3 regions of the Devosia sp. Z6_126 genome follow, and region 1 is predicted to be linked to each of the others. Evidence: predicted binding sites of a transcription regulator. Region 1 holds the regulator's gene; each other region holds the start of a gene.
What was found. Region 1 encodes LexA, which represses DNA repair genes until DNA is damaged. Its sites were predicted from a motif close to TGTTCNNNNTGTGTTCNG; they were not measured.
Positions count from the first base shown of each region.

Region 2: AC3YOG_RS04390 (YifB family Mg chelatase-like AAA ATPase) is a predicted target of LexA. The motif match lies at 5,600-5,617, and genes of this name have one in related genera.
Region 3: AC3YOG_RS14245 (putative DNA modification/repair radical SAM protein) is a predicted target of LexA. The motif match lies at 5,155-5,172, and genes of this name have one in related genera.

Region 1 covers NZ_JBYUNO010000002.1:65,712-73,527, forward strand. The annotation lists gene AC3YOG_RS07125 (peptidylprolyl isomerase) at 1-105, shown strand, start outside; gene trpE (anthranilate synthase component I) at 122-1,633, shown strand; gene AC3YOG_RS07135 (anthranilate synthase component II) at 1,744-2,340, shown strand; gene trpD (anthranilate phosphoribosyltransferase) at 2,337-3,359, shown strand; gene trpC (indole-3-glycerol phosphate synthase TrpC) at 3,356-4,171, shown strand; gene moaC (cyclic pyranopterin monophosphate synthase MoaC) at 4,168-4,650, shown strand; gene AC3YOG_RS07155 (molybdopterin molybdotransferase MoeA) at 4,647-5,849, shown strand; gene lexA (transcriptional repressor LexA) at 5,958-6,671, shown strand; gene AC3YOG_RS07165 (NUDIX domain-containing protein) at 6,677-7,078, shown strand; gene AC3YOG_RS07170 (IlvD/Edd family dehydratase) at 7,778-7,816, opposite strand, start outside.
Region 2 covers NZ_JBYUNO010000001.1:900,575-908,390, forward strand. The annotation lists gene xylB (xylulokinase) at 1-400, opposite strand, end outside; gene AC3YOG_RS04370 (LacI family DNA-binding transcriptional regulator) at 494-1,534, opposite strand; gene AC3YOG_RS04375 (aldose epimerase family protein) at 1,660-2,670, shown strand; gene AC3YOG_RS04380 (helix-turn-helix transcriptional regulator) at 2,780-3,475, shown strand; gene AC3YOG_RS04385 (DUF1294 domain-containing protein) at 3,472-3,804, opposite strand; gene AC3YOG_RS04390 (YifB family Mg chelatase-like AAA ATPase) at 4,023-5,546, opposite strand; gene AC3YOG_RS04395 (glycoside hydrolase family 25 protein) at 5,723-6,559, shown strand; gene AC3YOG_RS04400 (hypothetical protein) at 6,644-6,766, shown strand; gene AC3YOG_RS04405 (MarC family protein) at 6,935-7,579, opposite strand; gene gshB (glutathione synthase) at 7,611-7,816, opposite strand, start outside.
Region 3 covers NZ_JBYUNO010000003.1:415,712-423,527, reverse strand. The annotation lists gene sciP (CtrA inhibitor SciP) at 1-8, opposite strand, end outside; gene AC3YOG_RS14270 (flagellar hook assembly protein FlgD) at 147-815, opposite strand; gene AC3YOG_RS14265 (flagellar hook-length control protein FliK) at 825-2,219, opposite strand; gene mnmA (tRNA 2-thiouridine(34) synthase MnmA) at 2,469-3,620, shown strand; gene AC3YOG_RS14255 (hypothetical protein) at 3,617-3,823, opposite strand; gene AC3YOG_RS14250 (ring-cleaving dioxygenase) at 3,981-4,931, opposite strand; gene AC3YOG_RS14245 (putative DNA modification/repair radical SAM protein) at 5,176-6,414, shown strand; gene AC3YOG_RS14240 (UdgX family uracil-DNA binding protein) at 6,411-7,816, shown strand, end outside.

The DNA of each region.
Region 1 (7,816 bases):
GTCGGCGTCTTTGGAGACTTTGTGTCGGCAGTACGCGATGAAGCCGGGCTTCGGGTCAACGAGCAGGCGCTCCAGCAGGCGCTGAGCCTGTCCTCGGCGCAGTAAGCTTTCGGGAAACACGATGGTGGCCAGCGACTTCACCCAGCAGTTTGCAGATCGCTATGACGGGGGTGAGTCCCAGATCGTCTGGCGCCGCATCGTGGCCGATCTCGAAACGCCGATCGGCACCTATCTCAAGCTGGCTCAGGATCGCCGCAACACGTTCCTGCTGGAATCGGTGCAGGATGGTTCGACCCGTGGCCGGTACTCCATCGTCGGCCTGCTGCCCGATGTGATCCTCAAGGTTGAACAAGGCACCGCCTCGATCAACCGGCAGGCCCAGCTCGATGCCACAGCCTTCGAGCCCCTGCCCGACCAGCCGCTGGACGCCCTGCGGCACCTCGTGGCCGACTCCCAGATCTCGGTGCCCGAAGGCCTGCCGCCCCAATCGGCCGGCATTTATGGCTTTCTGGGCTATGAGATGGTCCGCTATATGGAAGTGCTGCCCGACAGCAACCCGGACGATCTGCAGCTGCCTGAAGCCATGCTGATGCGACCCTCGCTGCTGGCGGTGTTCGATACGGTCAAGGACGAGCTCTATCTCACCGCGCCCGTTTACGTCCGCCAGGGGGTGACTGCCCGCCAGGCCCATGAAGCCGCGACGGCTCGGATCGATGACGCTATCGCCCGCCTTGGGCGGGCGCTGCCAACGACCCCGGCCGTACCCGACCTGCAGCACATCGCCGTCCAGAGCAACACCACGCGCGACGAGTATTTCGCCATGGTCGCCCGGGCGCAGGACTACATCGCCGCCGGCGATATCTTCCAGGTCGTGCTCAGCCAGCGTTTCGAGGCCGAGTTCACCCTGCCGCCGACCGCCTTGTATCGGGCGCTGCGTCGCACCAATCCCAGCCCCTATATGTATTTCCTTGATTTCGGGGATTTCGCCGTGGCGGGCTCCAGCCCCGAGATCCTCGTGCGTGTTCGCGAAGGCGAGGTCACCATCCGGCCCATCGCCGGCACCCGCAAGCGCGGCTCGACGCCGACCCGCGACCAGGAACTGGCGGCCGAACTACTGGCCGACCCCAAGGAACGTTCCGAGCACCTGATGCTGCTCGATCTCGGGCGCAACGATGTGGGCCGCGTCGCCAAGACCGGCACTGTGCGGGTCACCGACAAGTTCTTTCTGGAATACTACAGCCACGTCATGCACATCGTCTCCAATGTGGTTGGCGTGCTCGATCCGCAATACGACTTTGTCGATGCGCTCGCCGCCGGCTTTCCGGCCGGCACGGTCTCGGGTGCCCCCAAGGTGCGCGCCATGGAGATCATCGACGAGCTCGAAAAGTCGCGTCGCGGCATCTATGGCGGCTGTGTGGGCTATTTCGGCGCCGATGGCACCATGGACACCTGTATCGTCTTGCGCACCGCGCTGCTCAAGGACGGCAAACTTTATGTGCAGTCCGGCGCCGGCATTGTTGCCGATAGCCAGCCGGCCCTCGAACAACTGGAATGCGAAAACAAGGCACGCGCCCTTTTCAGCGCTGCCGAGGAAGCGCTACGCTACGCCGGCGAGGCGAGGATCGGGCAATGAGCGGCAGCAAGACCAGCGTGGACCTCACACTGAGGTCGAACACTTATCGATGGCGGGGCTGGTTCTGATCTCTGAACCTCCATTCCCCATAGCTGCGCTGGAGCAGACCCATGACCCGCACGCTCGTTATCGATAATTACGACAGCTTCACCTACAACCTCGTCCACTATCTGGGCGAACTTGGCGCCGAACTCACCGTGGTGCGCAACGACAAGATCACCCCCGACGAGATCGAAACCATGGCCCCCCAGGCCATCGTGCTGTCTCCCGGGCCCTGCACCCCCAACGAAGCCGGCGTGTGCCTGGCGGTGATCGACCGCTTCAAGGCGCAGATCCCCATTCTGGGCGTATGCCTTGGTCATCAGGCCATCGGGCAGGCCATGGGCGGCGACGTCGTGCGTGCGCCCGAACTGGTGCATGGCAAGACCAGCGCCATCAACCACACGGGCGAAGGCCTGTTCCGCGGTCTCAACTCGCGCTTTGAAGCCACGCGCTACCACTCGCTGGTGGTTGAACCGACCACCCTGCCCGCTACCCTCAAGGTCACCGCCACCACCGATGATGGTCTGATCATGGGCATGCAGCACGAGAGCCTGCCGGTACATGGCGTCCAGTTTCACCCGGAAAGCATTGCGTCGGAGAACGGGCACGCGCTGTTGCAGAACTTCCTCAACCTCGCTCGCGACTTCAACGGAAAGGCCGCCTGATGGACATCAAGCAGGCACTGGCCAAGATTGCTGACCGCCGCAATCTCACCGGCGAGGAAATGCGCTCGGTGATGCGCACCATCATGGCCGGTGAAGCGACCCCCTCCCAGCTCGGCGCTTTCCTCATGGGCATGCGCCTCAAGGGCGAGTCGGTGGGTGAGATCGCCGCCGCCGTGTCGATCCTGCGCGAGCAGATGGTGACGGTCGACGCCCCCGAACACGCCATCGACATTGTCGGCACCGGCGGTGATGGCGTTGGCACGCTCAACATTTCGACAGCCAGCGCCATCGTTGTTGCCGCCGCCGGCGTTCCCGTCGCCAAGCACGGCAACCGCGCCTTGTCTTCCAAATCGGGCTCCTCCCAGGCCTTGGAAGCCCTAGGCGTCAAGCTCGACCTCACCCCCGCCGAAATCTCGCGCTGCATCAACGAGGCCGGGATCGGCTTCATGTTCGCGCCCTCCCATCACCCAGCCATGCGCCATGTCGGTCCGTCGCGCGCCGAAATGGGCGTGCGCACCATGTTCAACCTGCTCGGCCCCCAGTCCAACCCCGCGGGCGTGCGCCGCTATATGCTGGGCGTTTATTCCCCCGAATGGGTGGAGCCGGTCGCCGCCGCGCTTCTCGCCAACCGGGCGATCAAGGCCTGGGTGGTGCATGGTCGCGATGGGCTGGACGAGCTTACGGTCACTGGCCCCTCCTATGTGGCTGAGATCGCTGACGGCAACCTTCACAGCTTCGAAGTCACCCCTGAAGATGCGGGCCTGTCGCGCCACGATCCCAATGACCTCTTGGGTGGCGAGCCCGAATATAATGCCCTCGCCATCCACGCGCTCTTTGACGGCGCGCCCGGCGCCTATCGCGACATCGTTCTCCTCAATGCCGCCGCCTCGCTGATCGTGGCCGATGTGGTGAGTGACCTGCGCAGCGGCGCCGCCATGGCCGCCGAAATGATCGACAGCGGCAAGGCCCGGGAAACCCTCGAGCGCCTCGTCGCCATCTCCAATGGAACACCCCCATGAGCGATATTCTCAAGCAGATCGAAGCCTATAAGCGCGAGGAAATCGCCGCGGCCAAGGCCCTGCGCCCCTGGGACGAAGTGGTTGCCGCCGCCCATGACCAGCCCCCGCCACGCGGCTTTCTCGCCGCCATCAAGGCCAAGCGCGCCCGCGGCGAATACGCCTTGATCGCCGAGGTCAAGAAAGCCAGCCCCTCCAAGGGCCTGATCCGGCCCGATTTCAACCCGGCAGAGATCGCGCGCGCCTATGAAGAGGCCGGCGCGACGTGCCTTTCGGTCCTCACCGATCAGCCCTCGTTCCAGGGTTCGCCGGCGTTCTTGCGCGAGGCGCGCGACGCCACCGCCTTGCCGGTCCTGCGCAAGGATTTCCTGTTCGAAACCTACCAGGTCGCCGAAGCGCGCGCTTGGGGGGCCGACTGCATCCTCATCATCCTCGCCGCTGTCGGTGACGACGTCGCGCGCTACCTGCTCGATTCCGCCCGCGAATGGGGCATGGATGCCCTGGTCGAGGTGCATGACCAGCTCGAGCTCGACCGGGCGCTGGCGCTCGACGCCGAGTTCATCGGCATCAACAACCGCAATCTGCGCACCTTCGAAACCCGGCTCGATACCTCGGTCAACCTTGCTGGCGGCGTGCCCGCGGGCAAGGTGCTGGTCAGCGAAAGCGGCATCAACGGCCACGAACACCTGCAGCATCTCGACCGCACAGCCGGCATCGGCACCTTCCTTGTCGGCGAATCGCTGATGCGCCAGGCCGATGTGGTCGCCGCCACCCGCGCCCTCCTGCAGGGTGTGCCCCAGGCCGCCCATCCATGAGCGAGCCGCAGCTGACCCATCTCAACGAGCGCGGGGAGGCCCGGATCGTTGATATCGGCGACAAGGCAGTCACCCGCCGCCGCGCCCTCGCCCAGGCGGTGATCAGCGGTCGGCCCGAAACCATTGCCGCCATCATGGGTGGCGCCCTCAAGAAGGGCGACGCCCTGGCCGTCGCGCGCGTCGCGGGCATCATGGCAGCCAAAAAGACCGCCGAGCTCATCCCTCTTTGCCACCCCATCCCGCTCACCAAGGTCAGCGTCGAGATGGAGGCGCGCGAGCCCGGCGCCATCACCATTCTTGCGACTGCCGAAACCACCGGCCAGACCGGGGTGGAAATGGAAGCCCTCATGGCGGCTTCCACCGCCGCGCTTACGCTTTACGACATGGCCAAGGGCATCGACCGCGAGATGGTTATTTCCGCGATCTGCCTACTCGAAAAATCGGGCGGCAAGTCCGGCGATTTCCAGCGGGCGCCATGAGCCTGCTCCCGGTTGAAGACGCCCTCGCGGCCATTTTCGCCCGCGTGCCGCCCGCCCGCACCGAGTCGGTGCCGCTTGAGGCCGCCGCCGGCCGGGTACTGACCGAGCCCCTGCTCGCCCGCCATGACCAGCCGCCTTTCCCCGCCAGCGCCATGGACGGCTATGCCGTGCGTGCGGCCGATATCGTGCCGGGCGCGATCCTAGATGTCGTCGGCACCGCCCAGGCCGGCGCCGGCTTTGGCGCGGATATCGCCCCGGGCACCTGCGTGCGCATCTTCACCGGCGCGCCCGTGCCCCCGGGCGCTGATGCCGTGATCATGCAGGAGGAAGCGACCCGCACCGGCGACCGCGTCAGCTTTGCCGCCCAGCCTCCCGTGGGGCGCAGCATTCGCCCGCTTGGCCACGACTTCCGACAGGGACAGGAGCTGATTCCGAGAGGCTCTCGCCTCACCCCCATGCAACTGGCCGTCGCGGCCGCCGCCAATTGCCCGACTTTGCCCGTCGCCGTGCAGCCGCGCATCGCGCTCCTCGCCACCGGGGACGAACTGGTGCTGCCCGGCACCGCTCTCGGGCCGGGCCAGATCGTTGCCTCCAACAGCTTCGGGCTGCGACCGCTCCTTGCGCCTTACGCCGCCGAGATCCGCGACTACGGCATCGCTCCCGACAACCGCTCGGCCCTCTCCGAACGCCTCGCCGCCATCTTTGCCGAAACCCCCGACTTCGTCATCACCACCGGCGGCGCCAGTGTTGGCGACCATGACATCGTTCAGGAAATCCTGCTGAGTCTCGGCGTGCAGCTCGATTTCTGGCGCATCAATATGCGCCCCGGCAAGCCGCTGATGTTCGGCACCCTCGGCAAGACCCTGGTGTTTGGCCTGCCCGGTAATCCGGTTTCGGCCATGGTGACCGCCGCCGTCTTCATCAAGCCGGCGCTGCGCCGCTGGCTGCGCGTTGCCGAACCCGCCCCCTGGCACCTGCCGCTCCTCGCGCCCACGCCGCCCAATACCGCCCGGCGCCATTTCATGCGCGCCCAATTGGTGCATTCAAGCCAAGGTGCGGGCTTGCTCCCGATCAGCGAAACCGATAGCGGTCATACCTCTTCGCTGGCCCGTGCCGATATGCTGCTGGTGCAGCCGGAATACGATTCCGGGCAACCCGCCGGCGCCCTTGCTGCGGCCGTTCCGCTGGACGGGTTCTAAGCAGAGCCAAAGAATTTTCTCCTGCGCCCTTGAGCGTTATTGCAGAACATAACTGGAACACCTATGCTCGTTCAGTCTTTGTTCCGATTCTGCGATTGAAGGGCTCCGATGCTGACGCGCAAGCAACATGAACTGCTGATGTTCATCCATGAGCGGATGAAGGAAAGCGGCATTCCCCCTTCGTTTGACGAAATGAAGGACGCGTTGGATCTGGCCTCCAAGTCGGGCATTCACCGCCTGATCACGGCGCTCGAGGAGCGCGGCTTCATCCGCCGCCTGCCCAATCGCGCACGGGCGCTGGAAGTGCTCAAACTCCCCGATTCGATGAACCCGGCACTTGGCGGCCGCAAGGCGCGCTTCGAGCCCAGCGTCATTGAAGGCAATCTGGGCCGCGTTGCCGCTCCGCCGCCTCGCTCGGGCTGGAGCGATGATTATGTGCGCCCCGTGGCCGTGCCGGTCATGGGCCGGATCGCCGCCGGTACCCCCATCGAGGCGATCCAGAGCCATTCCCACACCATCTTGGTGCCACCCGAAATGCTTGGGCCTGGCGAGCACTATGCGCTCGAAGTGCGCGGCGATTCGATGATCGATGCCGGCATTTTCGATGGCGACACCGTGCTGATCCGCCGCCAGGATGTTGCCGGCACCGGCGAGATCATCGTCGCCCTGGTGGATGACGAGGAAGCCACCCTCAAGCGGCTGCGTCGCAAGGGCAACACCATCGCACTCGAAGCGGCCAATCCCGCCTACGAAACCCGCATCTTCCCGCCCGATCGCGTCAAGGTCCAGGGTCGCCTTGTGGGCCTGCTGCGCAAATATTGATCCCGATGGTCGAAAAACTCTGTCCCGTCCTGCTGCGCGGGGTGGGGCAAGAACGCCAGTGCTTGGCGTTCAGGCATCCTTTGGCTGGGTTGGAGCTGGTGAAAGGAACGCGGGAAGGCTCCGAGCCGATGGAAGTCGGTGCCCTGCGCGAACTCGCAGAGGAGTCAGGCCTCCAGGCAGAAGCTTTGCGCACGCTGCCATCCAGCAATTCCATTGCAGAGCAACAGCTTTGGCACTTCGTTGTGGTGAGTGCCGCGGCTCCCGTGCCCGAACACTGGCGTTACTTTACCCATGATGATGGCGGTCATTGGTTCGAGTTCTTCTGGTGGCCACTCGAGTGCCAACCCGGACCCGAATGGCACCCCATGTTTCAGCGGGCCCTCGCCCACATCGCTCGCCACGCCTGAAGCCCAACTCGGCCAAGAAACTATCGTCTTCAACGGAACTCGATTGCCGCCCTAAGGTCCTCATCGGGCTGTACCAGACCAGCGCCTTTGAGCCCCTCTTCCCGCTCCCCCTTGAGGGGAGGGCCGGGGTGGGGGTGCAGGCCCCTCCCGCGCAAGAGCGCCGATGTAGCCCCGCTCACAACAGCTTGCCTCCGGCCCCGTTACCCACGAGCCGGTCGTCCATCCTCCCGACAATAACTTATCCCCGCCCCCACCGATCACCCCCATAGTCTCCTCATCCGTGCATCCAAGCGAGATCATGACGAGTGGTTGGTGCGTGGAGGCTGGGGGATCGTGGGTCGCCGCGATCCGGCCGGTGTCCGCAAGAGCCGTGGGCCTCTATCGTCCGGTGGTCTTGGGTGAAGAATCGCGATGGCAGCTGCACTGGTCATCGGAACCCTGATGTGGCGCAGGCAGCGGTGCCCGCCAGGGTTTAGTTCGACATCCGCGGAATCTGGCATGCGCCGCAGGAGGGAGCGGGCATCGGCACCCAGTCGCTGTTGGCGGGGCGGAGCTTCCGTTTTGCGCAACGTTTTTTGAGGCAATGCCTCGCCAACGCCGCTTTCAACCGGAGGCCCCGCGCCGACCGGAGTTTTGCCGTGCCTTGGAAAGAAAAAATCCCCGCCGAAGCGGGGATTTCGAAGTCGTTGTCGGCTGAGCCTAGTGGTTGTCGCGCGGCACGCCATAGGTCTGGGCAAT
Region 2 (7,816 bases), on a different contig from region 1:
CGGTGAAACCGGGCATGGCGATGTTGCCCGCAATGTCGCGCAGGGTGGGGAGCGCCGCTTCCATTTCGGCGCATTCGGCGGCCGAGCGCCCGTCATTCCACAAAATGCAGGGGCGCAGAACCACATCGTCTTCCCCCAGCAGCGTGGCGCCATGCATGTGACCGGAGAGGCCAATGCCGCGCACGGCGGCGAGCTCGCTCCCGTGGCTTTGGCTCAGCCCATCAAGGGCGGCCTGGGTTGCTGCCCACCAATCGGCGGGGTTCTGTTCGGACCAGCCAGGATGGGGGCGGGTCGGCTCGGGGGAAGGCGCGGTGGCGTCGCCGATGGGACGGCCTGCCGCATCGATCAGCATCACCTTGACACCGGAGGTGCCGATATCAATGCCAAGGAAGTTGGTCATGAGGAACGTACCTCACAATTTGGCAAGCGTGAAAACACGAAAGTCCCTCCCCTGCCCGTTTGGGCGATGCCGAATTTTGGATCGGCTGCTGTGTTAGCGCAGATTGTCGCGCAGGAATATCCCAATTTCAATGGGGTCAGTGGTGACGGGTGCGGCACTGCCAAGGGCACATTGCTGGGCAGCGCGCAGCGCTTCGCGGATTTCGTGATCGGGATTTTGATCCAGCACCACATCGATCGCCCCCGAATCAAGCCCGGCGCGGGTAGCGGGCGTCAGCTCATGGGCAATGACGCGCACGGCGCGGGCGCGCTCGGAGGCAGCGAGCGCCGCCACGAGCCCGGCATTGCCGGCGCCAAGATTATAGATGCCGGCCAGATCGGGATGCTCGGCCAAAAGCCGGGCGGCAACCGCCTCTGCCTGGGCGGGCTCGTCATGGCTTTCAAGGGGGCCAAGCAGTTGCAAGCCCGGAAACTCGCGGGCGAGGACGGCACCAAAACCATCGAGGCGGTCGCGATGATCGCGCAGCGCGAGCGAGCCGGCAATGACGCCGATGGCTCCCTTCGGGCAGAACCGGCCCATGAGGGAGGCGGCGGTGCGGCCGGCCGCGAGATTGTCGATGCCGATGAAATGGCGGCGGGCGGAATTGGGCAGATCCGACACGAGGGTGACAACGGCGACGCCGCGGCGGCTGGCCCGCTCGACGGCAGCGAGCACTGACGGGGTTTCGCTGCCCACGATCACGGCGCAATCGCAGGTGGCGGGCTCGAGGCCATCGAGGGCACGGGCCAGTCCTTCGGGATCAAGGGGACGCAGGCGCCGCAGTTCGAGCGCCAGCCGCTCGCCCGCGCTGGATTGGGCCCGCCGCTCCACCGCGCCCGCCAGGCTGCCCATGAATTCATTGGAGCCGGCGGGCAGCAGGAAAACGACGCGCAGATCGCGGCCGCGCGCCAGCAGGGAAGCCGAGAGATCGCGCTGAAAACCGATGGCGGCCATGGCCGCTTCCACCTTTTGCGCGGTGATGGGGCGCACGCCGGGGCGATTGTTGAGCACGCGATCAACCGTGGCCAGCGACACGCCCGCGGCGCGCGCCACATCATGAACCGTTGCCCGGCGCCTCGATCCGATCTCGTTCACTGCCCTTGTCTCCAAACCGGGCGAGACACTGCGGAGGGCAGCCGGTTAGGTCAAGTGTTTGGTCAAGTGCGCCGTTGCAGGGGTGAACGCAAACCGGCTAAAGCAGGGCGCAAAGGGAGAGGCGCATGAGCATAGCAGTTAGCGAATTCGGCCAGTTCAACGGCAAGCGCGTGGATCAATATCATCTGCGCAGCGATACGGGGGTCGAGATCGACATTATCGGCTATGGCGCGGCGGTGCGCGACTGGCGGGTGCCGGTGGCGGGGGGCCTGCGCTCGGTGGCGCTGGGGTTCGACAGCTTCGAGCCCTATCCCGAGCATAGTCCGCATTTCGGCGCGATCACGGGGCGGGTGGCCAACCGGATCGTGGGCGCATCCTTTGATCTTGATGGGCAGCATTACCAATTGCCGGTCAATGAGGGCAATATTCACCTGCATGGCGGGCCCGAAGGGCTGGGGCGCCAGGTCTGGGCCGGCGAGGTCGACAGTGCCGGCAACAGCGTGCGGTTCACCCTCCACAGCCCCGACGGGGCGATGGGGTATCCGGGCAATGTGGATTTTGCCGTGACCTATCGGCTGGTGGGCAATCGCCTGCGCACCGAGTTCGAGGCAACCCCGGACCGGCGCACGCCGATCAGCCTCGTGCAGCATCAGTACTGGAATTTGGGCACCGACCCGCTGGTGCTGGACCATTGGGTGCAGATCCCCTCGAGCGCCTATACGCAGCTGGGGCCCGATCTGTGCCCCACCGGCGCCATCCTGCCCTCGCGCGGCACGCAATATGACCTGCGCGCGGGGCGCATCCTGCGCGACGCAGCGGGCGCGCCGATCGACTATGACATCAATCTCGTGCTCGACACCGGCCGCGATCTCGCCGACCCGATCGCGACCGTGCGCGGGCCAGACGGGGCGCTTACACTCCAATTATGGAGCGACCGGCCGGGCCTGCAGTTCTATAACGGGGTGATGACCAATGTGGCGGTGCCCGGGTTGAACGGTCGCCGCTATCCCAAGCATTCCGGGTTTTGCCTCGAGGACCAGATGTTCCCCGATGCCTTGCACAACCCGCATTTCCCCTCGATCATCCATGGGCCCGACAAGCCATACCGGCATTGGTGCGAGATCGAGATCGGCTGACGCACACCACCCGTCCTGACACTGGCTGTCAGGACCAAAGCGCAACATCCCTTCCGCACCAAGCGGGAGGGCCGGGGATGGAGAACACAAGCTGGACAAGACCGAGCGGTTGTTTTCGATCATGGATGCGCTGCGCCGGCACCGCCGGCCGGTTACCGCCGCGGCGCTCGCCGAGGAGCAGGGCGTTTCAGTGCGCACGCTTTATCGCGATGTGCAGACCCTTATCGGGCTGGGCGCGCCGATCGCGGGAGAAGCGGGGATCGGCTATATGCTAAAACCCGGATTTTTCCTGCCCCCGCTGATGTTCACGCCCGAAGAGCTGGAAGCGCTGGTGCTGGGCGCGCGCTGGGTGCAGGCGCAGCCCGATGACGGGCTGGGGCTCGCGGCCAAGAACGCGCTGGCGAAAATCGCGACGGCCTCACCCGAGGATCTGCGCGACCGCATCAATGATACGGGCCTCTGGCCCGTGGCGCTGTGGCGCGAGCGCGAGCCGCTGCCCATTCTTGGGGACGTGCGCATGGCGATGCGCTGCGAAAAGGCGCTGCGGATCAACTATGCCGATGAAGCGGGCCAGCGTACCGAGCGGGTGATCTGGCCGGTGCAGGTGGCGTTTTTCGAGGGCAAGCAGACGGTGGCGGCCTGGTGCTGCCTGCGCGAAGCGTTCCGTAATTTCCGCACCGACCGGATTTTGGCGCTCGAGCTCACCGAGGAGCGCTATGGCCGCCGGCGCGCGGCGCTGGTGCGCGAATGGCAGGCGCTCTGGGAAGAGCATTACCCCGACTGGGAAGCCAAGTGGGAACACTAGGGCAACAGACTCGCCCCTCCACGCGGTGCTACAAGCCCAAGCGCCAAAGCGGCCAGAGCCAGCAGATGCAGCAGGGCAATGCCAGCTGTCGCCAGAACGAAGCTCGGCTTGCGGGTTTTATGGCGGAACCGCTGCTGCGCCACGAGGCCACCGATTATGCCGCCGCACAGATCAATAGCATGGAGGGCGCCTTCGCTGACCCGCCACTCACCGGCTTGAGCGGCCAGCTTGTCCTTGTGGTAGAGGTGAAAAGACAGGGCGCTCGCGGCGAAATAAACCGCCGCTGACCAGACGGGGAGTGCGGCCCGGGCGAGCGCCAAGGCAACCAAGGCGGTCAGCAGGATGGCGGCAACGGTTCTGAGCCCAGGCGCTGGCTTTGGCGGAGGGGCGGGAGGCAGCCGCTTCGATTGACGGCTCGCCGTTTTTGTCTGCGGTTTTCGGGCGGGCGGGCGTTTGATGGGCGACCTTCCCGGTTGATCGCTGGGCATTGAGGCTCCCCTTTGCCCTAGCCATAGCCGCGATGCAGTTAAGCAAATATCAGCGCGACTTACGCTGCGGCCAAGTTGACGCGGTAGCTCAGGGCTTCGGCGATATGAGGGCGGGCGACGCGGTCGACGCCGGCGAGGTCGGCCAGGGTGCGCGCGACCTTGAGCACGCGGTGATAGGCGCGGGCGGAAAGGTTGAAGCGTTCGGCCGCCTGGAACAGGAGCTTGCGGCTGTCGCTATCGGGGTTGACCACGGTTTCGATCAGGGTGGGGCCGGCAGCCGCATTGGTGTAGATGCCAGGCGCGCCGTGTTCGAGGAAGCGCTGGCGTTGCCGCTCGCGGGCGCGCTCGACGCGTTGGGCGACGACGCTGGAGGCTTCGGCGGGTTCGGCGGGGGCAATAAGATCGGCGGCGCTGACGGCGGGCACGTCGATGCGGATATCGATGCGGTCGAGAAAGGGCCCGGACACGCGAGCCTGGTAATCATTGGCGCAGGCGGCGCCGCGCTTGCAGGTGTGGCCGGGCGTACCGGCGAGACCGCATTTGCAGGGGTTCATCGCCGCAATCAGCTGGACGCGCGAGGGATAGGACACGCGGGCATTGGCGCGGGCGATGACGGTTTCGCCCGCTTCAAGCGGCTGCCGCAGGGAATCGAGGACCTGGGGCGCGAATTCGGCGAGTTCGTCGAGAAACAGCACGCCATTATGAGCAAGGCTGACTTCACCCGGGCGGACGCGCAGGCCACCGCCGACCAGCGCCGCCATGGACGCAGAATGGTGCGGGGCACGGAAGGGACGACGATCGGAAATGGCACCCCCGGCCAGTTCGCCCGCGATGGACTGGATCATCGAGATATCGAGCAGTTCGCGCGGATTGAGCGGGGGCAGGATGGAGGGCAGACGGGCCGCCAGCATCGATTTGCCGGCGCCGGGCGGGCCGATCATCAGGAGGTTGTGCCCGCCGGCAGCGGCGACTTCGAGGGCGCGGCGGGCGACGAGTTGCCCGCGCACTTCGCTCAAATCTGGCAGGCCGCCATTGGTGAGGTGCTTGCGCGGCAGTGGCCGCGGGGCGCGCTGATGGCCGGTCAGGTGATTGACCAAGGCCAAGAGGCTTTCTGCCGCGACGATGTCGATGTCTTCCCCGGCCCAAGCGGCTTCGGGGCCGCAGGCTTCGGGGCAGATGATGCCAAGGTCGCGGGCACCGGCGGCAATAGCAGCAGGGAGGATGCCATTTACGGGAGCGAGGCGGCCATCGAGCCCCAGTTCGCCCAGGGCAAGGAAACCTTCCAGCGCATCCTGCGGAATGGCGCCGATCGCGGCCATCAGCCCCAGGGCGATAGGCAAATCATAATGGCTGCCTTCCTTGGGCAGGTCGGCGGGAGCGAGATTAACGGTGATGCGCTTGGGCGGCAGGCTGAGGCCCGAGGCGAGCAGCGCGGCATAAACGCGTTCGCTCGACTCCTTGACCGCCTTGTCGGGCAAACCGACCATGAGAAACTTGGGCAGGCCTGGCGCAATCTGCACCTGGACATCGACCGGCACCGCCTCGATGCCCTGAAAAGCCACGGTCGCAACCCGGGTTACCATGTACGCCATTCCCCCAGAACAGGAGGAGGCTAGCAGAGCACTGCCGCTCCAACAAGAACGTTCAGCGAACATTAAATAGGGGTTAACCACGAGGCGCCGGATTGGAGTTAACGCAAGCTTCCCTTAACCGCGCCATGTTGAATGAAAGGCTCGCCTGGTCGTACACGAGTATATTCATGCCCCCAGTCTGCGCGCGCCGTTTTTCTTCCATGCTCAAGGGCGCCGCAATGGCGGCAATGGTGGTGCTGCTTGCCGCGTGCGCGAGCGGCGGTGGACTTTATGGCCCGATCGACGGGGACAACCGGCCTCATGCCGGAGTGGACCGGGCGCGCAAAATGCCGATCCAGGGGATCGATGTGGCGCGTTACCAATCCCATATCGACTTTTCGACGGCGCTGCGCTCGGGCATCGCCTTTGTGTTCATGAAGGCTACGGAAGGAAAGGATTACATCGATCCGAACTTCCGCCGGAACTGGGCGGCCGCACGCGATGCGGGCATGCCGCGCGGCGCCTACCACTTCATGACCTGGTGCTCGCTTGCCTCCGAGCAGGCGCAGTGGTTCATCGCCAATGTGCCCAATGATCCCGATGCGCTGCCGCCCGTTCTGGATCTGGAGTGGAACAATCATTCCTCGTGCAAGGTGAAGCCATCGCGGGCCGATGCGCTGGAAAAGATCCGGGTGATGCTGGCGGCAATGGAAGCCCATACCGGCAAGCTGCCCATCATCTATACCGACATGAACTTCCACCGCGACGTGCTGGATGGGGAGTACTTCCCCAACGCGTTCTGGTTGCGCTCCACGGCTGCCGAGCCGCATGAGCGCTATCGTAATCGCGGCTGGACGTTCTGGCAGTGGACGCAGACTGGCGTCGTGCCCGGCATCCGAGGTGAAGTGGACCGCAACGCCTTTTACGGTGATCGGAATGACTGGATCAATTTCCTGATGACGGGCTGCGATCCACGCTCATTTGCCGCCCTCGCCCCGACTGGCCGGTGCCGCGTCTACAAATAGGGCGCCGTCACTTGTCAGCCGCGGTGGCGAGGACTAGATTCCAGCCCGTCTTCCGGGCTCAGCCCGGCGCAGAGGAGAACAGCCATGGCTAAAGGTCAGATGCGCAGCAACAAGGAAGCCAAGAAGCCCAAAAAGGACAAGCTGGAAACAGCAAAGCCGATCACGGGCCTTGGTAGCGGCAGCACCGGCAATACCGGCAAGAAGTAAGCATGCCGAGCAAATGCGAATGAGCGACTGGCACAAGGCCGGTCGCTTTTTTGTTGTTGGGGGCTGCAACGGGGGCCAGCAGCGCGAGCGCCTGAATCGGCGCCACGGGCGCGAGCGCCGGGAATGGGCGCCGCGGGCGCGAGCGCCCAAAGAAGGGGCGCCGCGGGATTAGCTGGCCAAGGGGCGGAAGATGCCGCTCGAGGCAATGCCATCAAAGATGAACTGCACCGCCAGGGCCGACAGCAGCACGCCGACCACGCGTGACACCACATGGGCGCCGGTGACACCCAGCAAGCGCTGGATGGGGATGGCGAGACGCAGCATCACATAGGTCAGCAGCAAGATGGTGAGCAGGCCCGCGATCACCGCGGCGTCCTTGACGTAATCGCCTTCCGAACCAGCGATGAGCAGGATCACGGCGCTGATGGCGCCGGGCCCGGCGATCAATGGGGTGGCGAGAGGAAAGACGGAAATGTCGGCGCGGTCGCGCGCTTCGATATCTTCCTCGGTGGTGGTGGAGGTGCCGCCAGATGAGCGAGCGAACACCATGTCGATGGCGATGAGGAGCAGCAGCACGCCGCCGGCCGTGCGCAGTGCCGGCAAGGTAATGCCGAAGAGCGCAAGGAGCGGTTCGCCGAAGAGCGCGAAAAAGAGCAGGATCAATCCGCCGATCAGCACCCCGCGAAGCGCCAGGCGGCGCCGCTCGGGCGAGGAGGTGTCGCGCGTGAGCGCCAGGAACACCACGGCCAGATCGGCTGGACCGATGGTGGCGAAAAACGTAGTCACCGCCAGCAGATAGGTATCGACCGGCATCAGCACACCGCCCTCAAGTTAAGTCGCACGATCAGCGGCGGCGCCGTTCGATGGCATCGAGGATCATCACCGCAATATCGGGACCGCCAAAGCGCTTGATCTCGCGAATGCCGGTGGGCGAGGTGACGTTGATTTCGGTGAGGTAGTCGCCGATCACGTCGATGCCGACAAAGATCATGTCGCGCTCCTTGAGCGCGGGGCCGATGGCAGCGCAGATCTCGCGCTCGCGGGCGGTGA
Region 3 (7,816 bases), on a different contig from region 1:
ACGGTCATTTTACTCTCTACTCAACCTGACCATAGGAAGGCAGAGTAGCGATGCTGACTTAAAATTCAGCTAAGGGGAAACGAACAACAGGTTAAGAATTAGAAGGAAAATCAAGGTATTCGGGACGCAAAGCGTGTCGCGACGGGTCAGGTGGCCGGCGTTGGGGTGCGCACATCCCGGACCTGGGAAAGGGGGTATTTGGAGGTGCCGATGGTCAGCAGCGGCTCCGTGCCCGAAAAGTCCACCGCGTTCACGATCCCGACCGCGGCCGTGGTGATGCCGACCGTATTTCCGCTCAGATCGGTACCGGTGATCTCGATGGAATACAACCCAGCAGGTTGAGCTAGCCCGTTGGAGCCCTTGCCGTCCCAAGCGAACTGGCCGTTGCCCGCGGGAAGCGAGCCGTTCTCGGAGTAAACGATGCTGCCGGCGGCGTTCTTGATGTTCACCTTGGCGTTCTGCACGGCCCCCGAGGCGACATAGCCCCACAGAGCCTTGCCGCCCTTGAGCTCGGAGGAGGTGCCGGCGACGGTGACTTCCTTGCCGATATAGTTGACCGCGTCGGTTTTGCCGGCGCTTTGGCTGGCCATCATCATGGCTTCAAGGAAGTCGTTGGTCTTGAGCTGCTGTTCCACGCCAGTGAACTGCACCAGTTGCTGGGTGAACTGGTTGGTATCCAGCGGCTCGAGCGGGTTCTGGTTCTTGAGCTGGGTGGTCAGGATGTTGAGGAAGGTGTCGAAATTATCGGCAATGGTGTTGCGCGAGTTGCTGATCGCACCGGCGGCAGAGGTTGCGGATATGCCATTAACAGCCATGATTGTTCCTCAGGCGATGATGTTGACGCCGCCAGCCGCAAGGCTGCCGCGGTAAAGATTGACGCTGGGAAGGGGTAGCGGGTCGGCATCGCCGCCGCTCGGGCCGCCACCGAACGAGCCTCGGCGTTCCTGCTCCTGCCCATTGCCCTGGCGCCCGTCGCCTGGGGAGGGGTTTTGCCGGAGGGAGAATTCGAGGTTGGTCTTGCTGGCATCGAGCCCGGCCTGCTGCAGGGCGCGTTCCAGCCCGCGCTGGTCGCGCTGCATCAGATCGAGGGTTTCGCTCTTATCGACGATGAGGCGGGCATTGACCTGCCCCGCTGCATCGAATTCGAGCTTGACCTCGATGCGGCCGAGCTCGGGCGGATCGAGACGGATCTGGAAGTGGGAATTGCCGGCATTGGCCTGGTGCCCCAGCTCAAAGGCGAGCTGGGGCAGGTTGAGCTGTTGCTGGGTGGTCTGGTAGCCAGGCTGCACGGGACGGAGGGCGGCGGCGGCGACCTCGGCCCGGTCGAGCGCGCTGGGCAGGCTTTTGGCCGCGGCAGCATCAAGCGGGGGTTCGGCGGCAGCGGGAGCGGGCTTCGCGTCGGTTTCGGCGGTTGGCTGGGTGTCGGTGCCGAGAGCCGGGTCAGGCTCGATGCTGGGCTGCGCGAGCGTCGGTGCCGTGGAGCCGGTGGAGGTAAGGGGCGCGGCAGTGCTGGTGCTCGGGGCAGCCGGGTCGGCGGGAGGGGCGGCCGGGATGGCGCGGGTCAGCTTGGCCACCGCGTCTTCGAGCGCGGCGGCGCCGGCGGCAAGGGCCTGCTGATCAAGGCCGGGACCGGCTTGCTTGAGGCCGGCGAGCAGTGCGGCGAGCTTTTGACCCAGTTCGGGACCACCGTCGGCGGCATCGGTGCCGAGAAGCTGTTCGGCCAGCGGCGCCAGGGCATTGGCCAGCTGTTGCGCGAAATCGCTGGCCGGTTCGCCACCGGCTGCGGGCTGGGCCGGGCTGGACAGGGAGATGCCCAACTGGTCGGCGAGCCGGCTGAGAGCGGTGCTGGCCGCGCCGAGGTCGTCGCCTGCGGGAGACTGGCCGGCAGCGAGGCTTTGGGCGATGTTGGCGAGGCTGTCGAGCAGCTGGGGCAGGGCGGGAGGTTCGGGGACGAGAGCGGCTTCGGCTCCCAGAGCCAGCCCAAGGTCTTCGGCTTCGATGTCGGTTTCGCCCGCAGTTTCGAGCCCTATTTCGAGCGCCTTGCCCAGGCTCAGGTTGAAGCTCGAGGCCGGCGTGGTGCCGGCATTCGCGCCGGTGAGCAGGCTGGCGAATGCGTCAACGGGCGAAGCGGGTGCGGCGTCGGCATCGGCGGGCGAGCCAAAGCTTCGCGTGACGCTGCCTGCACCGCTTGCGACCGAAAGGGTAAGATGGGATGCCACTTTGCCGAAAAATCCTGCAACTACTCGCCCCGTGCCATGCAAGGAGCTTGCCAGTGATCCAAGGCGGCTAAGTGCTTGTTTGCGCAGAGCTGTGTTTTGGGTTCGAGGAACATGGCTTGAGCCGGGAGGGTGCATTGCGCAGCGCGAGCGGCAAAATCTGCCGGGCGGCGTTGCAGCGCATTGCTGAAAGGGCTAAGAGGCGCGGGACAGTTGTCCGCTGGCCCTTGAACCCAACCGGATGCAAGAAAGATGCTGAATTCGCTTGATATCGCCAAGCGTCCCCAAGACACGCGCGTTGTTGTCGCGATGTCCGGGGGCGTGGATTCCTCGGTTGTGGCGGGCCTGCTGGCTCGGCAGGGCTATGATGTGGTTGGGGTGACGCTCCAGCTTTATGATCATGGCGAGGCCACCCATCGTAAAGGCGCGTGCTGCGCCGGGCAGGACATCCATGATGCCCGCCGGGTGGCGGCGGCACTCGATATTCCCCATTACGTGCTGGACTATGAAGAGCGCTTCCAGCGCTCGGTGATCGCGCCGTTCGCCAATGCCTATCAGCAGGGTGAAACGCCGGTGCCGTGCATTGCCTGCAACCAGTCGGTCAAGTTCGTCGACCTGCTGGAAGTGGCCAAGGATCTTGGCGCTGATGTGCTGGCGACCGGCCATTACGTGCAGTCGCGGCTGGGCGAAGATGGGCGGCGGCAACTGTTCCGTCCCGTCGATGGCGATCGTGACCAGACCTATTTCCTGTTTGCGACCACCCAGGCGCAACTCGACTTCTTACGCTTTCCGCTGGGGGGGATGAGCAAGGCTGCGGTGCGCGAGCTCGCGCGCGAAATGGGGCTCGAGATTGCCGACAAGCACGATTCGCAGGACATCTGCTTTGTGCCGCAGGGCAAATATGCCGATATCATCCGCAAGATGCATCCCGAAGCGGTGGCGCAAGGCGAGATCGTCCATCTCGATGGCCGGGTGCTGGGGCGGCATGCCGGGATCGTCAATTACACGGTCGGACAGCGCAAGGGCCTGGGCGTGGCGGCTGCCGAGCCACTCTACGTGATCAAGCTCGAGCACAAGACCGGGCGCGTCATTGTGGGGCCGCGCGAGGCGCTCAAGACCCATACGGTGCGGTTGCGAGATGTGAACTGGCTGGGGGCGCGGCCGCTGGCCGAAGCTGCCGCCGGCAATGGTGCACCGGTCGAGGTCAAGGTGCGCTCGACGCGCGGGCCGCAGCCGGCCGTGATCCAGATGCGCGATGGCGCGGTTTATGTGACGCTGGTGGCCGGCGAATATGGCATTTCGCCGGGCCAGGCCTGCGTGTTCTACGCCGATGACAGCGCCACGTCCGAAGTGATGGGCGGTGGGTTCATCGCGGAAGCGGTGCCGGCGGTGTTTGCCGCCTAGTTGGCGGGCGCCGGCGTTGGCTCAGTGAAGCCCTTTTGCAGGGGGATCGCGTCTTCGGGCGCGATGTTCTGTTCGGCCTCGATCGTGTCGTAGTTGCGCCATTGCACGAGATTGGTGAACACCGTCGCTGCCACGGTGATGACGGCCAGCCCGATGAAAATGGCGAGCACCCATTGGCTGGAATTGAGTTTTCGCACGGGCATGGCAGTTGCCTTTGAAGGGGGTCAACGGGAACGCACCCCACGGGATGCGCGCCGGGTTTAGCACCTTCGCTGCGCTTTGGCTAAGGCCGTGGTGACGCGCCGCGCCAATTGCGCTCTCCTCCCCGGGCGGGGAGGAGAGCTGGTGGACTGAAGCGGTTTAGACCAGGGGCTTGAGGCCCGCTTCGATGCTCGCCCGCCGGCTTTCAAGGAAAGGCGGCAGGGAAAGGCTTTCACCCAAGGTTTCCATCGGCTCATCCGCAGCAAAGCCGGGCACGTCCGTCGCGATCTCGAACAGAATGCCATTGGGCTCGCGGAAATAAAGCGAGGTGAAGTAGAACCGCTCGACTTCCCCGCTCGAGCGGATGCCGAACGAGTTGACATGGGCGATCCACTGCCGGAGCGTATCCTGGTCGGGCGTGCGGAACGCCGCATGGTGCACGCCACCGGCGCCGGGCCGTGCCGGGGGCAGGCTTGGGTCGACCACCACGTGCAGTTCGGCCGCGGGGCCCCCGGGTCCCATCTCGAACACATGGGTTTCCCCATTGCGCTCGCGGGCGGGATAGGTGCGCACCTTGCGCATGTTCATCACCTGCGTCAGCACCACTTCGGTGCGATCGAGGCGCGGCACGGCAAGGCTGATCGGCCCAAGGCCGATGATCTGCCGCTCGGCAGGCACGGGCGACTTGGCCCAGGGCACGACCTTGTTGGCGGGATCGAGCACGAGGCGGAAGCGCTGGCCTTCGAAATCCTCGAAATCGAGCGAGACATGGCCATTGCGTTCCTTGATGGCCGAGGTGCCGACGCCCTGCGCCTGCAGGTGCTCTTTCCACCATTGCAGGCTGTCCTCGCTATCGACGCGCAGGCCAGTGCGGCTGACAGTGTGGTTGCCGCGCTGCTCGCGGGCGGCGTCGAAATCAAAGAAGGTCAGGTCTGCGCCGGGCGAGGCCACGCCATCACCATAGAACAGGTGGTAAGCAGTGGTGTCGTCCTGGTTGACGGTCTTCTTGATCAGCCGCATGCCCAGCGTCTGGGTGTAGAACTGCAGGTTCTTGGCCGCCTGGGCGGTGACTGCGGTCAGGTGGTGGATGCCGCCAAGCTGAAGGTCCATTGGTGTTCTCCTTGGAGTGCACATGCTCGTCAGCCGAGCCTTGGTGCCGTTGCCCTCAAGATAGGTGAAGTTGCCCGATCCCGTCAGCCCACGGCGCCATAACGGGTTGTTGCGCCTGAGCGAACAATGGAACCCCATCGTTTCCAGGGCGAGGAGGCGATCACAAGCTGGCTAGAACAGGTTTTCGCCGGTGCTTTTGTTCGGTTCGCGCGTTAAGACTGGCGTGAACAGATGAGGAACGTGGATGGCGGCTTTAACCCTTCGTCGCAAGCTGGCCGTGTTGTCGGACGCCGCCAAATATGATGCCTCCTGCGCTTCCAGCGGCACCGAGAAACGCAACAGCAAGGCGAGCGGCGGCATCGGTTCGACCGAGGGCAATGGCATTTGCCACTCCTATGCGCCGGACGGGCGCTGCATTTCGCTGCTCAAGCTGCTGCTGACCAATTTCTGCATCTATGAATGCAGCTATTGCATCAACCGCTCCTCGTCCAATGTGCAGCGGGCGCGCTTTTCCGTCGAGGAAGTGGTGGGACTGACCCTCGACTTCTACAAACGCAACTATATCGAGGGGCTGTTTCTGTCCTCCGGGATCATCCGCTCGCCCGACTATACGATGGAACAAATGGTGCGGGTGGCGCGCAGCCTGCGCGAGGACCATCACTTCGCCGGCTATATCCATCTCAAGGTCATTCCCAATGCCGCGCCTGAGCTGCTGGCGGAAGCCGGGCGCTGGGCGGATCGGCTATCGACCAATATCGAGCTGCCGACCGATCTGGGGCTGGAGGCACTGGCGCCGGAGAAAAAGCCGAGCGAGATCCGCACGGCCATGGCCCGCATCCGCGGCAAGCTGGCGGAAGCCGCGCCTGAGCCAAAGACCAAAGCCGACAAGCCCAAATATGCGCCGGCGGGGCAATCCACGCAGATGATCGTGGGTGCCGATGCTGCCAATGACGAAGCCATCCTGACGCGCGCGGCGGGGCTGTATTCGGGCTACAAGCTCAAGCGGGTTTATTACTCGGCCTTTTCGCCCATTCCCGACTCCAGCGCCAAGCTGCCCCTCAAGGCGCCGCCGCTCCTGCGTGAGCACCGGCTCTACCAGGCCGATTGGCTAATCCGGTTCTATGGCTTTGACGTGCCCGAGATCGTGGCGGGCGGGGAGGGTGGGTTGCTGGACCTGGCGATCGACCCGAAGCTTGCCTGGGCGCTCAAGCATCGCGAGCGCTTTCCCGTCGATGTGAACCGCGCCGACCGCGAACTGCTGTTGCGGGTGCCGGGACTGGGGACCAAGAGCATCGAGCGGATCATCACGACGCGGCGCCACCACAGTTTGCGCCTTGAAGATGTGGCGCGCATTGTCGGCTCGATCGATGCGGTGCGCCCGTTCATCGAAGCGGTGGACTGGACGCCGGGCGGTATGACCGATGATGCAAAGCTCAAGGCCAAGTTGACGCCGCAGCCCGAACAGTTGAGCCTGTTTGCATGATTTCGGTGCGGCTGGAGAAGCGCAACGACTTTGCCGAGTGGCGGGCCAAGGCGCGGCAGTTGTTGCTGGCGGGCGTGCGGCCCGAGCAGGTGATCTGGCGGGGGCCGGGGGAAGAAAACGGGTTGTTCGAAGCGGGCGATTCCATGCTGCCAAGCGGGGAAGGGGCGGTCGGGAGCGTGCCGCCCGCCTTTATCGAGTTGGCGCAGTTGGCGATCTGCAACAATGATCCCGAGCGGTTTGCTCTGCTCTATCGCTTCTTGTGGCGCCTGCTGGAGGATCGAGGGCTGATGACGGCGGCCTCCGACCCCGATTTGCTGCGCCTAACCGGTCTGGCTTCGGCGGTCCGGCGCGACAGCCACAAGATGAAGGCGTTTGTGCGCTTCAAGGCTGTTATCGACGATAGCGGGCTCGAGCGCTTTGCCGCCTGGTTCGAGCCCGAGCATTTTATCCTTGAACGTACGGCACCGTTTTTCGAGCGCCGCTTTGCCGGCATGATCTGGGCGATCATCACGCCCTATCGCTCGGCCTTTTGGGACGGGCAGGAGCTGTTGTTCGGGCCGGGCGGGCAGAAAAGCGACGTGCCCGAGGATGATGCGGTCGAGGGCGACTGGAAGACCTATTTCGCCTCCATCTTCAATCCTGCGCGGCTCAAGATCGGCGCGATGAAGGGGGAGATGCCGATGAAATACTGGCGCAACCTGCCCGAGGCCGAACTCATTGCTCCCATGATCCGAGGTGCCAGAGAAGCGGAGCGGGAAATGATCGAGCGGGTTTCGAGCCAACCACCGGCACGGCATCTGCGGCGCCCGACAGAGGCGCCGGCAGTCCAGGATGGGGAGCGCGAGGTCGCCTCGCTCGCCGAGGCACGCGCGGCCGTGCAGGAATGCCGGCGCTGCCCGCTGTTCGAATTTGCAACGCAAGCGGTGTTCGGGGAAGGACCCGAAGCCGCCGACGTGATGTTTGTTGGCGAGCAGCCGGGCGACCAGGAGGATCTGGCGGGGCAGCCCTTCGTGGGGCCAGCGGGCAAGGTGCTGGATGCCGCGATTGAAAAGGTGGGGATCGACCGCGAGCAGGTCTATGTCACCAATGCAGTCAAGCATTTCAAGTTCGAGCCGCGCGGCAAGCGGCGCATCCACCAAAAGCCCAATGGGGGCGAGGTGGAGGCGTGCCGATTCTGGCTCAATCTGGAGCGGGCGTTCGTTAAGCCCAAGGTGATCGTGGCGCTGGGCGCCACGGCGGCGTCGAGCCTGTTGGGGAAAGCGGCAACGATTTCACGGCTGCGCGGTGCGCCGATCACCATGGATGATGGCACGATGCTGTTTGTGACCAATCATCCCTCCTATTTGCTGCGCATTCCCGAGCGGGAGCGCCAGGAAGAAGAGCGGGCCAAGTTCGAGGCGGA